2 regions of the Evansella cellulosilytica DSM 2522 genome follow, and region 1 is predicted to be linked to the other one. Evidence: riboswitches for the same ligand, from Rfam matches in the RefSeq annotation. Region 1 holds a riboswitch; the other holds the start of a gene.
The links. A riboswitch is a leader RNA that binds a small molecule or an ion and turns the genes downstream of it on or off. The one in region 1 is predicted to bind thiamine pyrophosphate.
Positions count from the first base shown of each region.

Region 1 (7,841 bases):
TGTCATGGTTGCAACAGATGTTGCAGCACGTGGATTAGATGTCAATGACGTTTCTCACGTTATTAACTTTGATTTACCTCAAGATTCAGAAAGCTACGTTCACCGTATTGGACGTACAGGACGCGCAGGTAAAAAAGGTATATCGTATAGTTTTGTTACTCATAAAGAGAAGGATCACTTACGATATATAGAAGAAAGCACACGTCAAAAAATGAAGCAAGTGGATGCACCAACGCTTGCAGATGCGATGCGTGGAAGACATAAGCAAGCTGTGAATGAGTTGAAAAAAGCAGTTAATAATGCTGCGAGTAAACAATTAACTGGAGAAGCTAAACAACTTCTTGAAGAATTTGACCCAGTTGTACTTGTATCCGCAGCATTACAAATGGTGACGAAAGAGCCAAGTAAGAAACAGGTGAAAATCACTGGCGAAGCACCGGTTCGTTCTAAAAAGCGTCCATCGGGCGGCGGTGGCGGCGGTCGCAGTGGCGGCGGGAAACGTCGTAAAGACCGTGGAACTGGTGGCGCACGAATCAATGCGAAAAAGCGTACCTCAAAGCAAGATCGCGATAGAGATAGAGGTCGCGGCGGCGGACGAGACCGTGATGGAAGAGGACGTAAAAAATAAAATATTAGTTGCTACACTTGGCTGTACGAAGTGAGTAACAAATTAAATAAGACAAGGACATCGCTTACTACCAAAAGGTGATGTCCTCGTCTTTTTTTTATTACGAAGTTTTTGTTAGAGCAGATAGCGCAGGAAAAAGAAAGAGAAAGTGCCGATAGAGCGCCTGTGAGAAATGTATGTACACAATTTCGCTCGAGCCCCTTCAATGTGATAGCGTTAATCACTACAGCCCCATCGCTAGCCACCCTTCCAATTATAAAAATAAACAATCTATTCTAACACCTAAGTTAAACATCATAAAACTAAATAACAGTTAATATACCTTTAATAACGTTGAATGAAGAGAGGTGGAAGGCTTGGCATATCAAGCACCGGTAAAAAGTCCTGGTATAGCCGCTGTATTAAGTGCACTTTGGACGGGATTAGGTCAAATTTATAACGGGCAAATAGCAAAAGGTGTGCTCTTGATGTTTATCCAATTTATAAACGTACTCCTAATGTTCGTTATTATTGGTTTTTTTACTTATTTTGCTGTATGGATTTTCGGAATGATAGATGCTTATAAAACGGCAGAATTTATTAATCGTGGTGGGGGAGGGAGAAAAATATAAGGAGAATTTGTTTAGATTAATGCAGTCCTTAAACACAAAAAAACTAGTGAAAGACAAATCATTCACTAGTTTTTTAAGTATGTTTATTTCCATGCTTCATTAAGCATTTTTACAGCATCGCTAGGATCGTTAGCGGAGGAGATAGCAGAGATAACGGATAGCCCATCTGCTTTACCATGAACGACTTGAGTAGCATTTTCGACATTGATTCCCCCAATTGCAACGATTGGAGCATCAATGCCCTCATGGCGAAGCTCTTCGATAAAGTGAGGGCCACATACTTCCCGTGTATCAGCTTTAGATGATGTAGGAAAAACGGGACCTACACCTAAATAATCGGCGCCACTTGCTAATGCTGCCTTCGCCTCATCTAATGTATGTGCAGATACGCCGAGAATACGGTCACCAATTTTCTTGCGTACCTCTATTATGTTATCGTCCTCTTGTCCAATGTGAACGCCATCAGCATCTAGCTCTATCGCAAGATCAATGTCATCGTTTACGATAAAAGGAATAGATGCTTTTTGACATAGCTGTTGCAGCTCTCTTGCAAGAGTGATCTTAGACTCACCTGTTAGTGCACCATTTCCTTTTTCACGAAACTGAAAAATGCTGATGCCACCTTCAATCGCTTGTTGGAGAACAGTAGGAAGCGAACCATGAACGTTAGTGCTCCCGGCAATAAAGTAAACCTTTAAGAAATCTTTCATTTTGTCGGAATTGATTCTTGCCATGTTTTCCCCTCCGTGCTGTCTAAATGATATTGGCGATGCGCACCGTGATGTGTAGGACCATGGCCACCACCGATGTTTAAGGAGTGCTTAATTGCTAAATGAATAAACTTCTTTGCATTCTCAATCGAAGCAAATAAAGTATTACCTTTTGCTAGCTCTGCTGTTACTGCAGAAGCAAATGAGCAGCCTGTTCCATGAGTGTTTTTTGTATCGACTTTAGGTGTTTCAAAATAATGAAAGCTACTACCATCAAAGAACAAGTCGACCATGTTATCACTTGAAGCATGCCCCCCTTTTATGACGACGCTTTTTACTCCCATGTTTAAAAAGTCTTTGGCAGCAGTTTTACGATCATCAAGGGAAGTAATTGCACGTCCAGTGATTGCTTCAGCCTCAGGGATGTTCGGTGTTGCGACAGTTGCTAAAGGGAGTAGCTTATTTACTAAAGCCTCAATCGATGAATCGGTTAATAACGAAGCACCTCCCTTTGCGATCATGACGGGGTCTATCACAACGTTATTCCATTTGTAGTGCTTTATTTTTTCTGCCACTAACTCAATTCTTTTTTCATCAAATAACATCCCCGTTTTCACAGCATCGACACCAATATCATCAGCAACAGAGGTGATTTGCTGTTCAATGGCCTTTAGCTCTAACGGGTAAACCCCTTGTACTCCAAGCGTATTTTGTGCTGTAATCGCGGTGATGGCCGACATCCCAAAAACTTGAAGCTCCTGAAATGTTTTTAAGTCTGCCTGAATTCCGGCGCCTCCACCACTATCAGACCCCGCAATTGTTAATGCGCGTGCTAACATACTATCTCCGCCTTTCAATAATATATGAAAAATAGATGTAAGTTTACGTAACGAAAAAACACCGTGCAAATAGGAACGGTGTTTTCAAAATAGAAATGCTATCCGCTCCACTTTCCTACGCTAGCATAAACTAGATCAGGTTCTAAGGGATTAAGGTTTCCTTATCTCAGCCCAGTGTGGCACGAGGCCAGCGAATGGCAATGGCTCCGTTCGTTGCGAGAACACTATGAGAAACCACTCATAGTAGAGTTTCAAAAGATTGAACGACTACGCTCATTGCTTTGAGGCACCCCTAGTGGTAAGAAAAATGTCATTCGTTATGTAAGGCTATCGTATCATACATTTATGGATAAACGAAGTCATTACATAGCTGGATTTTGACGTAATGTATTGGTTCACAAGGATGCGCATGTCTGTTATGATGTAACCATAAGATTTATAGTAAAGCTAGGGGTGCCATTGAAAAAAGTGGCTGAGAGGTGAATTCCAACTCTTTGAACCTGAATTGGTTAATGCCAACGGAGGGAAGCTTGTAAACGACTTATACTAGCGTTTAACAAGCTTACCTAATTTGGTAGGCTTTTTCTTATTAGCTTTTAAAAGAACTGGGGGAAAAATGATGAATGATATATTAACGATTGGTGGAAAAGAGTTAACTAATAGGTTATTTGTTGGTACCGGAAAGTTCGCTGATCATAAAGAAATGGGAGCAGCTATTACAGAGTCAAATTCTGAAGTTGTAACCGTTGCACTAAGGCGTGTCGATGTGGAAAGTAATGAAGAAGACATATTACACGATATTCCAAAACAAGTAACGCTTATGCCTAATACGTCTGGCGCGAGAACGGCAGAGGAAGCGATTCGAATTGCTAGAATGGCTAAAGCAGTAGGTATGGGTAACTGGATTAAAATTGAAGTCATTTCAGATCATAAATACTTATTACCGGATAACGAAGAAACGACGAAGGCAACAGAGGTTTTAGCAAAGGAAGGCTTTGTTGTTTTACCTTATATGAGTCCAGACTTAATGGCTGCAAAACGTATGGTAGATGCAGGAGCAGCAGCAATTATGCCGCTTGGCGCACCAATTGGCTCAAACAAAGGAATTAGAATGAAAGAAATGATTCAAATCATGATAGATGAAATTGACCTTCCAATCGTTGTTGATGCAGGTATCGGCAAGCCATCAGAGGCTGCAGAGGCAATGGAAATGGGAGCGGATGCTGTCCTTGTAAACACGGCGATTGCAACAGCTACTGACCCAGTACAAATGGCAAAAGCATTCGATATGGCAGTAAAAGCAGGAAGAATAGGTTATTTATCCGGCTTAGGACCAGTATCTGCGAAGGCGCATGCTAGCTCACCATTAACGGGCTTTTTAGGATAAAAAAGATGACAAAATCCCATTAAAACGAAAGGATCGATTTCATGAGTTTTTATGAGAAATTTGAAACGGTAAAGGATCTTCCTTTTGACGACATGTTTTCATCTGTCTCTATTAGAGATGTTGAAAAAGTACTTCAAAAGGAGCGATTAACAGAGGAAGACTATTTTGTACTTTTATCTCCTGCAGCGGAGAATTATTTAGAAGAGATGGCACAGAAGGCCCACCAATTGACTGTACAGCACTTTGGAAAAACGATAGGGCTATACTTGCCACTTTATTTATCTGATTACTGTGTGAATATATGTAAATATTGTAGCTTTAGCTTTAACAATGATTTTCCTAGAAGACGACTTACAATGGAGGAGATCCATAAAGAAGCAAAAATTATTGCCGATATGGGTATCAAACATATCATCCTGTTATCCGGTGAATCGAAGCAGCACTCTTCTATTGAGTATTTAAAAGAAAGCATGGAAGTATTGAAGCACTATTTTTCTTCTGTCGGTGTCGAAATACAACCGCTCGATCAAGATGAATATGAACAATTATTTGCTGCGGGAATAGATGGCTTAACGGTTTATCAGGAAGTGTATAACGAAGAGATTTATCGTGATATTCACGTCGCAGGTCCGAAAAAAGACTTTCGCTATCGTTTAGATACTCCTGAAAGAGGGGCAAAGGCAGGCTTAAGGTCCATTAATGTAGGGGCATTACTCGGTATGGACGAATGGAGAAAAGAAAGCTATATGACTGGACTTCATGCGAGCTATTTACAAAATAAGTTTTTAGAAATAGAAGTTGGCGTCTCTTTCCCAAGAATGAGGCCACACGCAGGTAGCTTTCAGCCTAAAGTAATTGTATCGGATAAAAACCTTGTGCAAGCAATGTTAGCGATTAGATTATTTTTACCACGTGCAGGTATTAATATTTCGACTCGTGAAACACCAGAATTTAGAGAAAGCCTTATTCCACTAGGCGTAACAAAAATGTCGGCGGCTTCTTCCACTGTTGTAGGCGGGTACTCTGAACCGGATGTGACACAAAGTCAGTTTGAAATTTCAGATGACCGGTCTGTCGAAGAAATAAAAACATTACTCAAGCAAAAGGGGTATCAACCAGTAGTGAAGGATTGGCAGTTACTATAGTGTTTTACCGAAAAAAAGGTGACGTAAGATGACAAGGAAAGAGATTCATGTAATATCAAACGGTAAACAACCCTTAGAGGAATTTGCCCAATGCGCTAGATTAATACTCTCTGATGTTGACTATTTTCATGTGCGGGAAAAACAATTATCGGCGAAACAATTATCTGATGGGATTGATATATTATTACAGCATGGTATCCCGGCAGAGAAAATAGTGGTAAATGATAGAGTAGATGTAGCAGCAGTAAGAAATGTAGCAGGCGTTCAACTCGCATACCATAGCTTAAAAGTCAATGAAGTGAAGCAACGCTTTCCCGAATTAAAAATCGGGAAGTCTGTTCACTCGATAGAGGAAGCCATTGACGCTGAACGGTTAGGAGCAGACTATGTTCTCTATGGCCATATATTTACTTCTAAGTCAAAGCCGGACGTGACGCCACGCGGTATTCGACAGCTAGAAGCGCTTGTAAATGAGGTGTCAATTCCTGTCATTGCGATAGGTGGAATTACACCATTTAATGTTGAGTCAGTTATGAGTGCTGGGGCTAGAGGAGTCGCGATCATGTCAGGTATTCTTGAGGCAGAAGATCCACTGTCTATGATAAAATTATACAAGAACGGAGGATAAAGAATGGTTGTTCAAGTGAACGGGAAGAGCAATGAACTCCCAGAAAATATGACGATAGCACAACTATTAACGCATTTTGAATTGGATAAAAAAGTTGTCATAGTTGAGCTAAATGAGATGATTATCGATAAAGATCATCATGCTAATACAACAATTAAAGATGGAGATAAGCTTGAGCTTGTTCAATTTGTTGGTGGCGGATGATGGAGAATAGGAGTTAAAGGATGAGTAACCGGTATTCAAGACAAATGCTGTTTTCTCCAATAGGGGAAGAGGGACAAAAAAGTATACGTAGTAAACATGTACTTGTTGTAGGCACAGGAGCATTAGGTACTGGAAATGCTGAAAATTTAGTACGAGCAGGTATCGGAACGATCACTATTGTCGACCGTGATTACGTCGAGTTCAGTAATCTTCAGAGACAGCAGCTATATACTGAAAAAGATGCTGAAAATCGTATTCCAAAAGCGATCGCAGCAAAAAACAGATTAAAGGAAGTTAATTCAGACGTTACGATTCACGCTCATGTTCTTGATGTTACGAAAGAGGAGCTAGAACAATTAATAGATGGTGTAGATTTAATCGTTGATGGTACAGATAATTTCGATACGAGATTATTAATCAATGATATCGCACAGAAGTATTCCATTCCTTGGATTTACGGTGCTTGTGTTAGTAGCTACGGCTTAAGCTACACAATCATTCCTGGCGAGACGCCTTGCTTAAACTGTTTACTTGAAACAGTTCCGTTAGGTGGCGCAACTTGTGATACAGTTGGGGTAATAAGCCCAGTAGTGCAGATGGTTGTTGCGTATCAAACAGCGGAAGCACTGAAGCTGCTAGTCGGAGATAAAAAAGCGCTTCGCCAAAAACTTGTTTCCTTTGATTTGTGGAAAAACGATCAAATGGCAATAAATGTGAACGGTGTGAAGAAAAAGAACTGTCCTTCATGTGGTGAAGAGGCAACGTATCCTTATTTATCTTATGATCATGAAACAAAATCGACGGTACTATGTGGTAGAAACACGGTGCAAATTCGTCCTCCTAAAAAAATTGAGCGCGATATGGGGCATCTATATGATGTTTTATCAGCGCAAGAAGGTGTAGTCGAACAAAACCCATACCTCATTTCTTATACACTTGCTGACAAACGAATGGTATTTTTTAAGGACGGCAGAGTGCTCGTACACGGGACAAATGATATAGCTGAAGCAAAAACATTATACCATCGTATATTAGGTTAGAATAACTGAAAAGGTTGCTTGAATTTATGTACTAAGAAAAGACTAATACCTAGTTTTCGTGAAGGTATTAGTCTTTCTTGTGTTATAAACTATGAAAGGTGAGGTGGGCGAACCCGGGTTAAGTGGAACCCGGGTTCAAAATTATCACCTTCAAAACGAGAGGAAACGCGAGTAAGAGAGAGCCTGAAGGTGAGGTGGGCGAACCCGGGTTAGTATGAACCCGGGTTCAAAATTCTCACCTTCAAAACGGAAGGAAACGCGAGCAAGAGAGCGTCTGAAGGTGAGGGAAACGAACCCGGGTTAGTGTGAACCCGGGTTCAAAATTCTCACCTTCAAAACGAGAGAAAACGTGAGTAAGAGAGAGATTGAAGGTGAGGGAAACGAACCCGGGTTAGTATGAACCCGGGTTCAAAATTCTCACCTTCAAAACGAGAGGAAACGCGAGTAAGAGAGAGCCTGAAGGTGAGGGAAACGAACCCGGGTTAGTATGAACCCGGGTTCAAAAAAGGGTGGCTCAAAAGGTAAATATTAGACCCTTTGAGTCCCCCTCTTATTAAAACTCTAATTCTTCGATTGATTGTATTTCTTCGCCAGTATCCATAAAGTGAATGGTAATTTCATCCCCTGCTTCAATAAATACAGCTCGTGG
Region 1 is NC_014829.1:871,485-879,325, forward strand. Features, by position in the region: gene cshA (degradosome RNA helicase CshA) at 1-628, shown strand, start outside; gene BCELL_RS03910 (hypothetical protein) at 985-1,239, shown strand; gene thiE (thiamine phosphate synthase) at 1,323-1,973, opposite strand; gene thiD (bifunctional hydroxymethylpyrimidine kinase/phosphomethylpyrimidine kinase) at 1,946-2,788, opposite strand; TPP riboswitch at 2,884-3,092, opposite strand; TPP riboswitch at 3,228-3,332, shown strand; gene BCELL_RS03925 (thiazole synthase) at 3,408-4,175, shown strand; gene thiH (2-iminoacetate synthase ThiH) at 4,217-5,320, shown strand; gene tenI (thiazole tautomerase TenI) at 5,349-5,948, shown strand; gene thiS (sulfur carrier protein ThiS) at 5,952-6,152, shown strand; gene BCELL_RS03945 (thiazole biosynthesis adenylyltransferase ThiF) at 6,173-7,192, shown strand; gene BCELL_RS03950 (hypothetical protein) at 7,746-7,841, opposite strand, start outside.

Region 2 (7,841 bases), 1.6 Mb from region 1:
TTGCAATACAAATAAAAGGCACTGAAATGAACCCGGGTTCCCTGCAACCCGGGTTCGTTTCCCTCACCTTCAATCTCCCTTTTTCTCACTCATTCTCTCGGTTTGAACCTGATACTTTTCAACCCGGGTTCCCTTCAACCCGGGTTCGTTTCCCTCACCTTCAATCTCTCTTTTTCTCGCTTATTCTCTCGATTTGAACCTGATACTTTTGAACCCGGGTTCCCTGCAACCCGGGTTCGTTTCCCTCACCTTCAATCTCTCTTTTTCTCGCTCGTTCTCTCGGTTTGAACCTGATACTTTTGAACCCGGGTTCCCTTCAACCCGGGTTCGTTTTCCTCACCTTCAATCTCCCTTTTTCTCAATCATTCTCTCGGTTTGAACCTGATACTTTTGAACCCGGGTTCCCTCCAACCCGGGTTCGTTTCCCTCACCTTCAATCTCTCTTTTTCTCACTCATTCTCTCGGTTTGAACCTGATACTTTTGAACCCGGGTTTCCTGCAACCCGGGTTCGTTTCCCTCACCTTCAATCTCTCTTTTTCTCGCTTATTCTCTCGGTTTGAACCTGATACTTTTGAACCCGGGTTTCCTGCAACCCGGGTTCAATCACCTCACCTTCAATCTCCCTTTTTCTCGCTCGTTCTCTCGATTTGAACCTGATACTTTTGAACCCGGGTTCCCTTCAACCCGGGTTCGTTTCCCTCACCTTCAATCTCTCTTTTTCTCGCTTATTCTCTCGATTTGAACCTGATACTTTTGAACCCGGGTTTCCCGCAACCCGGGTTCAATCACCTCACCTTCTTACTTTCACACCTTTTACTGATGAAACTTCTCTTAAGATACACAGCGTTTAAATGTACAAATTCCAATAAAAAAAACTACCCTTCTGCACCACTATTTGGTTTGGAAGGATAGTCTTCTCATTCATTTTTATCGTTTTATTTACTCCACTAATGCCTGCACTCGCTTCATGACATCTGCTTTTAACGCTTCTAAAAGCTCATTCGTTTCAGCTGCGGAACTTCCGTTTACAGCAAAGTAAAATTTAATTTTTGGTTCTGTACCTGAAGGTCTTAATGCTACCCATGAATCACTACCTAGCTTAAATTTAAGAACGTTAGATTTCGGTAATGCAATGACAGACTTTTCATTCGTCTCTAATGCTGTACTTTGTTGTGCTTGATAATCTTCAAGAATAGCAACAGATTGACCACCTAAAGTAGCAGGTGGATTTGCTCTGAAGTCCTCCATAATGGTGTTGATTTGTTCAACACCTTTTATCCCTTTTAACGTTAACGATTCTAAGTCTTCCTTATAGTAGCCAACTTCCTCAAAAATATCGTTTAACCCTTCGAGTAACGTTTTCCCTTTAGATTTATAGTATGCGGCAACCTCGGCTGCCATTAAGCAAGATTGTACGGCATCCTTGTCTCGTGCAAAATCGCCGATTAAGTATCCGTAGCTTTCTTCATAGCCAAATAAAAATTTGCGCTCATCTGATTCAAACTCTTTAATTTTTTCTCCAATAAATTTGAATCCTGTTAACGTATCAATCGTTTCAATTCCATACTGATCAGCTATTTTTCTTCCAATTTCAGAGGTAACGATCGACTTTAACACTTTATAATTACGATCAAGTTCTCCCTTTTTCTTCTTTTGCTCTAATAAGTAATGCAGTAATAGGGCACCAACTTGATTACCAGTTAATACTTGATATTTTCCTTCAGCATTTTTTACAGCTACACCTACGCGATCTGCATCTGGGTCCGTCCCCATTAGTATATCTGCATCAATTTTTTCTCCATAACTAATTGCAATCGTAAAGGCGTCGTGCTCTTCTGGGTTAGGCGATTTTACAGTAGAGAAATTCGCGTCTGGTTCCTCTTGCTCCTTCACAACTGTCACTTCGTTAAAGCCCATACGTTTTAAGCCTTCTCGGACAGGGTGGTTAGCTGTACCATGAAGTGGTGTAAAGACAATTTTCAATTCGTCCTTCATTTCATTAATGACTTCTTGGTTTTCGACAAGTGTCATTAGTTGTTGATAATAAGCTTCATCAACTTGCTTGTCTATGTATGTGAGTGTACCAGCCTCTAGTAGTTCTGCTTCTTCCTTTACAGGAACCTCTAACTCATTTTCTATTTTATTGACATAGTCGATGATCTCATTCGCCATTTCTGGTGGTACTTGTCCACCGTCTGGACCATACACTTTATAGCCGTTGTATTCAGGAGGGTTATGACTAGCAGTGACGACAATTCCAGCATATGCATGTAAATATCTTACAGCGAAAGAAAGCTCTGGTGTCGGACGTAGGCTAGAGAATACGTAAGTTTTTATACCGTGATAGCCTAATGTTTTTGCAGCCTCTAGGCTGAATTCTGGGGACATATGTCTTGAATCGTAAGCAATTACGACACCTCTGTTGATCGCCTCTTCACCTTCTGCAAGTATATATTGCGCTAAACCTTCTGTAGCTTTACGTACTGTATACAAATTCATTCTGTTCGTACCAGCACCTAGTTCTCCTCGTAATCCACCTGTTCCGAATTCTAAGTTTTTGTAAAATGCGTCCTCTAGCTTTGCCTCATTATCCTTTAATTGATCAAGCTCGTCTTTGTACTCCTTTAATAAATTCGGTGTGTTCATCCATTTTTCATAGTTTTGCTTCCAGCTCATCTAAATATCTCCTTTTTACATAAAATTATCATTATCATTTTATCAAAAAAACACATTTGAACATACATCATTTCGTTTCACCAATAATAAACCATTAATATAAACTAGCGTCATACCACTTATATTGATTACGTCCATTATTTTTTGCATCATATAAAGCAATGTCAGCATGCTTCAACAACGTTTCCATCGTATCACCATCTTCTGGATAGAGAGCAATGCCTATACTTGCAGTAATTTCCCATTCTCCACCGGAAAGTGGCCATGGCTCATTAATGACCTTTAACAAACGTTGTGCAACATCACTCACATGTTGTTTACTATTCATTTGTGACAACAAAATATTAAACTCGTCACCACCTATCCTCGCAATCATATCATCTTTTTGCAGTTCAGAATGTAAACGTTTTGCGACAGATTGCAAAAACTTATCTCCTGCATCGTGACCATGCGCATCGTTTAATTGTTTAAAATTGTCGCAGTCTAAAAACAAACATGCCATGCTTTCACTATTCTTTTTTGCTCTTTCAAGTGACATGAGCATATATTCTTTAAAAAAACCTCTATTCGGCAATCCAGTTAACGGATCATGGTAAGCCATAAAGCGTATTTCTTTTTCATATTCTTTACTTTCTGTTATATCTTTTGCCACTATTAGCATCTTACTTATTTTACTTCCAATTTCAAAAATAGGAATAATATCAACCTTTAGCCATAAGATGCTACCATTCTCATGCTGAACATCCATTTCTATAGAAACTGTCTCTTTTTTACATAAGGCACTTTCAAATTGTTTCTTAAATTCTTCCTTTTTGCCACAATCATGAAACTGTCCAAATACAGAGTGGGATTTATCTATAGGATGATAACCTAATATTTTTTTAAATGAAGGAGATGCATATATAAGGTTTCCATCACTATCAACCAACTGTATTAAGTTTGTTGAGTTTTCAGCAATTAACCTATACCTCTCTTCACTTTCTTCAAGTCGCTTCTCCATTTTTTTTCGTATTGATATATCACGTGTAACGGATAAAATATATGTAATTTCTTTTTTCTCTTCATCAAATATCGGGGTTAATATCGATTCTCCTATATCCCCATTTGCTGTAATCGCCTCAAATGTAATGGATTTTCTCTCTTGAAGTACTTGGCGATATTGATTCATCAAATATTCTGCTCTATCCTTTGGCAATACTGTATCTATCGTTTCCCCAATTGCCCTTTCAGTTAAACCGCTAAGCTTCATTCCTTCTATATTCATGACAGTGTAATAAAAAGTATTATTTTTCACTTCCATTACATAAATAGCATCAACCATGCAGTTTATAAATTTCACAAACTCCTGCTTATGCGTTTGAAATAAAGACCGTAACATCCTTCCCCTCCAAACATTCATCACTCTTTTGCACTTGCATAACAATAATCATACTGTTTTTTCATCATAAATGAAACAATTTCTGACAGGTAATGCGAGTAGTAGTCATCTCCTCACCATTTTACGATATTCCCCTGGAAATAATATGTTTATTTTTTATATTTTTTGTAAAATCATGCGATTCATTGTATTCCTAAAGAAACTTTGATTTAGACATACTGATATTAGCTGCCTCTTATTGCGGAAAGGAAATTATAATCTCCTCTTCCATTTTTACGGAAATGTCTGTATACTTTAAATTGAAAGAAAATTGAATAGCAATAACTAGGGGTGTCCAATGAGTTGGGCTGAGAGAAAAGCACGTTGAAGCTTTTTGACCCTCAGGACCTGATCTAGTTCATACTAGCGTAGGGAAGTTCATGCAGTTACTATCTTGAAAACTACTTCTACTATTACGAAGCCGGGTCCGTCCATAATGGATTCCGGCTTTTTTGTTTGTTGTCATTAGTTTCCAACGCTACGTACTGTGCTAAATCTGTCCTCATTACAAAAAAAGGGAGAGATTTTTTTATGGCAAAAGAAGCATCTTTACAAGAGCAAAACATTTCAATTATGTCTAACTTTGAAGGAAGTCAAAAGGTTTACGTACAAGGCTCACGTGAGGATATTCGAGTACCTATGCGAGAAATTACGTTAGATCCTACGTCAAGCACTTTTGGTGAAGAAGAAAACGATCCAGTGCGTGTTTACGACACTAGTGGTCCTTACACAGATCCTCATGCAAAGGTAGACGTTAGAAAAGGACTTCAACCAATACGTAGGAGCTGGATTCTTGAACGAGAAGATGTGGAAGAATATGACGGTAGAGAAATAAAGCCAGAGGATAATGGCTATAAAGACGAAAATGATCCTAGGAGCAATCATGAAATTTTCTCAGGGCTGAACCGTAAGCCACTGCGAGCAAAAAAAGGTAAAAATGTGACCCAGCTTCATTACGCGAAAAAAGGAATCGTCACTCCTGAAATGGAGTATATCGCGATACGTGAAAACTTATCACCTGAATATGTTCGAGATGAAGTGGCACGTGGACGCGCAATCATTCCATCGAATATTAATCACCCTGAGTCAGAGCCAATGATTATTGGTAGGAACTTTCACGTGAAAATTAATGCGAATATTGGGAATTCTGCGGTATCTTCCTCTATCGTTGAAGAAGTTGAAAAAATGACATGGGCAACGAGATGGGGTGCCGATACGATCATGGATTTGTCTACCGGGAAAAATATTCATACAACGCGCGAGTGGATCATTCGGAACTCTCCTGTACCGGTTGGAACTGTACCCATTTATCAAGCGCTTGAAAAAGTGAATGGGATTGCAGAGGATTTAACGTGGGAAGTATACCGCGACACACTCATTGAGCAGGCAGAACAAGGCGTTGACTACTTCACTATTCACGCAGGAGTCCTTCTTCGCTACGTCCCTTTAACTGCCGAGCGCATGACGGGAATCGTATCTCGCGGGGGCTCCATATTAGCACAGTGGTGTTTATTCCATCATGAGGAAAACTTTTTATATACTCACTTCGAGGAAATCTGTGACATTATGAAAGCATATGATATTGCGTTTTCTCTTGGTGATGGTTTACGACCTGGTTCTATTGCAGACGCCAACGACGAAGCACAGTTTGCAGAGCTAGAGACGTTAGGTGAACTAACACAAATCGCTTGGGAGCACGATGTTCAAGTAATGGTGGAAGGCCCTGGACATGTGCCAATGCATTTAATAAAGGAAAACATGGATAAGCAGCTAGAAACTTGTAAAGAAGCGCCATTCTACACGTTAGGACCGTTAACAACGGATATTGCTCCTGGTTACGATCATATTACGTCGGCTATTGGGGCAGCAATGATCGGCTGGTACGGAACGGCGATGCTTTGTTACGTAACACCGAAGGAGCACCTCGGTTTACCAAACCGTGATGATGTACGCGAAGGTGTAATCACTTATAAGATCGCAGCCCATGCCGCTGACTTAGCAAAAGGACACCCTGGTGCACAAAAACGCGATGATGCGTTGTCGAAAGCGCGTTTTGAGTTCAGGTGGAGAGATCAATTTAAATTAGCATTAGATCCAGAGCGCGCAATGGAGTATCACGATGAAACTTTACCTGCAGAAGGGGCAAAAACGGCACACTTCTGTTCGATGTGTGGTCCGAAATTTTGCAGTATGAGAATTTCACATGATATTCGCTCTTACGCGAAGGAAAATGATTTAGATACAGCAGAAGCAATAGAAAAAGGGATGGAAGAAAAGTCGAAGGAGTTCAAAGAAGGTGGAAGTCAGCTTTACAATAAGGTTTAAGTTTTAGGTGGGGAGTGATTGGTTCGGTCTGAGTTGTGGCTGATTTCGGGGAGTTGCGCATGATTCGGGCTGAGTTTCACATGATTTAACATAAATTGCAAACATAATAACTAATTTAAGTTAGTTGCCGTCAATAAACAGTTATTGTTGGAGGTGAATTCGTGAAGAATGTCCAGGAAATAAGAGCTGACATTGAAAAATTGTACAAAGAAATCGATCTATTGGAAGAAAAGATTATTTCCATTCAAAGTAACTGTAATCATGAATTCAAAGGAGATACTTATTACCAAACTTGTGTTTTATGTAAGAAGGTACGGCCGTTGTATTTTTAGGTTTTGGATGATTTTAACATAGTTACGAATGATTCAGGCCGAGTTACGCATAATTGAACATAATTTATAAGAAAAGAAATGAATATGAACATTCACTGTTCGTAAAAGGAAGCAATGGCTCCACTCACCGCACGACCACTATAAAAAAAATATTTATAGTGGTCTTTAAGGGATTGCGGCGGCTACGCTCATTGCTTAGAGGTTGACTCAAAAGGTAAAAAATCGACCTTTTGAGCCAACCTTCTAGGCACTCTTCATATTTTTATTTAGTGGAAGTGTTATTAAGAAAGTGGTTCCTTGTTTTTCTGTGTCTATTAGCTCGATTTTTCCATTATGGTTTTCTACTATTCGCTGAACGATTGTTAGTCCTAACCCAGTGCCGTTCTCTTTAGAGGTTAGAAATGGATCGAATATCGTATCGGCTAGTTCTGTTGGAATTCCAGGGCCGTTGTCTTCAATAAAAAGCTGATAATGATCACCTATTATTCTCGAATGAAGTGCTATCTTTCCATCTCCATTCAGCGCTTCTATGCCATTTCTAATTAAGTTGTGCAATACTTGCTTCATTTGTTTCTGATCAATAGGAAGTGCGGTTCTTTGTAGGTCTACATCGAAAGAGATACTATTTTTAGGCTGCCCATTACATATTAATGGGAGGATGTCATTTAGTACGTCTTCTATATAAGCCATTTTAAATGATGGTGCACTTGGCTTTGTTAGCAGGAGCATTTCTTCAATAATCGTATTAATTCTCTCTAATTCTTTTATTAATAAAGGAACATAGTATTTCTCTTTTTCCTTTTCTGATAATGATGCATTCATAAGAGACATAAATCCATCAATGACTGCAAGTGGATTACGAATCTCGTGCGCTGCACCTGCTGCCAGTTCCCCGACAAGAGCTAGCTTTTCCGATTGCTGTATTCGCTTTTCTAGTGCTTCCGTTTCGGTAATATCTACAAAATAGAAAATTTTTCCGATTCTTTCAGCATACTGGTCTGTTAAGTCGACTTGTGATACAAGTAGAGCAAGTTCTGTATTTCCTGTACTGAAAGGAACTTTCACGTTTTGAACAATCTTTTTCGACTTA
Region 2 is NC_014829.1:3,932,087-3,939,927, forward strand. Features, by position in the region: gene BCELL_RS18150 (phospho-sugar mutase) at 941-2,677, opposite strand; gene BCELL_RS18155 (diguanylate cyclase) at 2,772-4,055, opposite strand; TPP riboswitch at 4,372-4,486, shown strand; gene thiC (phosphomethylpyrimidine synthase ThiC) at 4,626-6,419, shown strand; gene BCELL_RS22685 (hypothetical protein) at 6,581-6,751, shown strand; gene BCELL_RS18165 (sensor histidine kinase) at 6,995-7,841, opposite strand, start outside.
Region 2: another riboswitch for thiamine pyrophosphate. It lies ahead of thiC (phosphomethylpyrimidine synthase ThiC); the one in region 1 lies ahead of BCELL_RS03925 (thiazole synthase).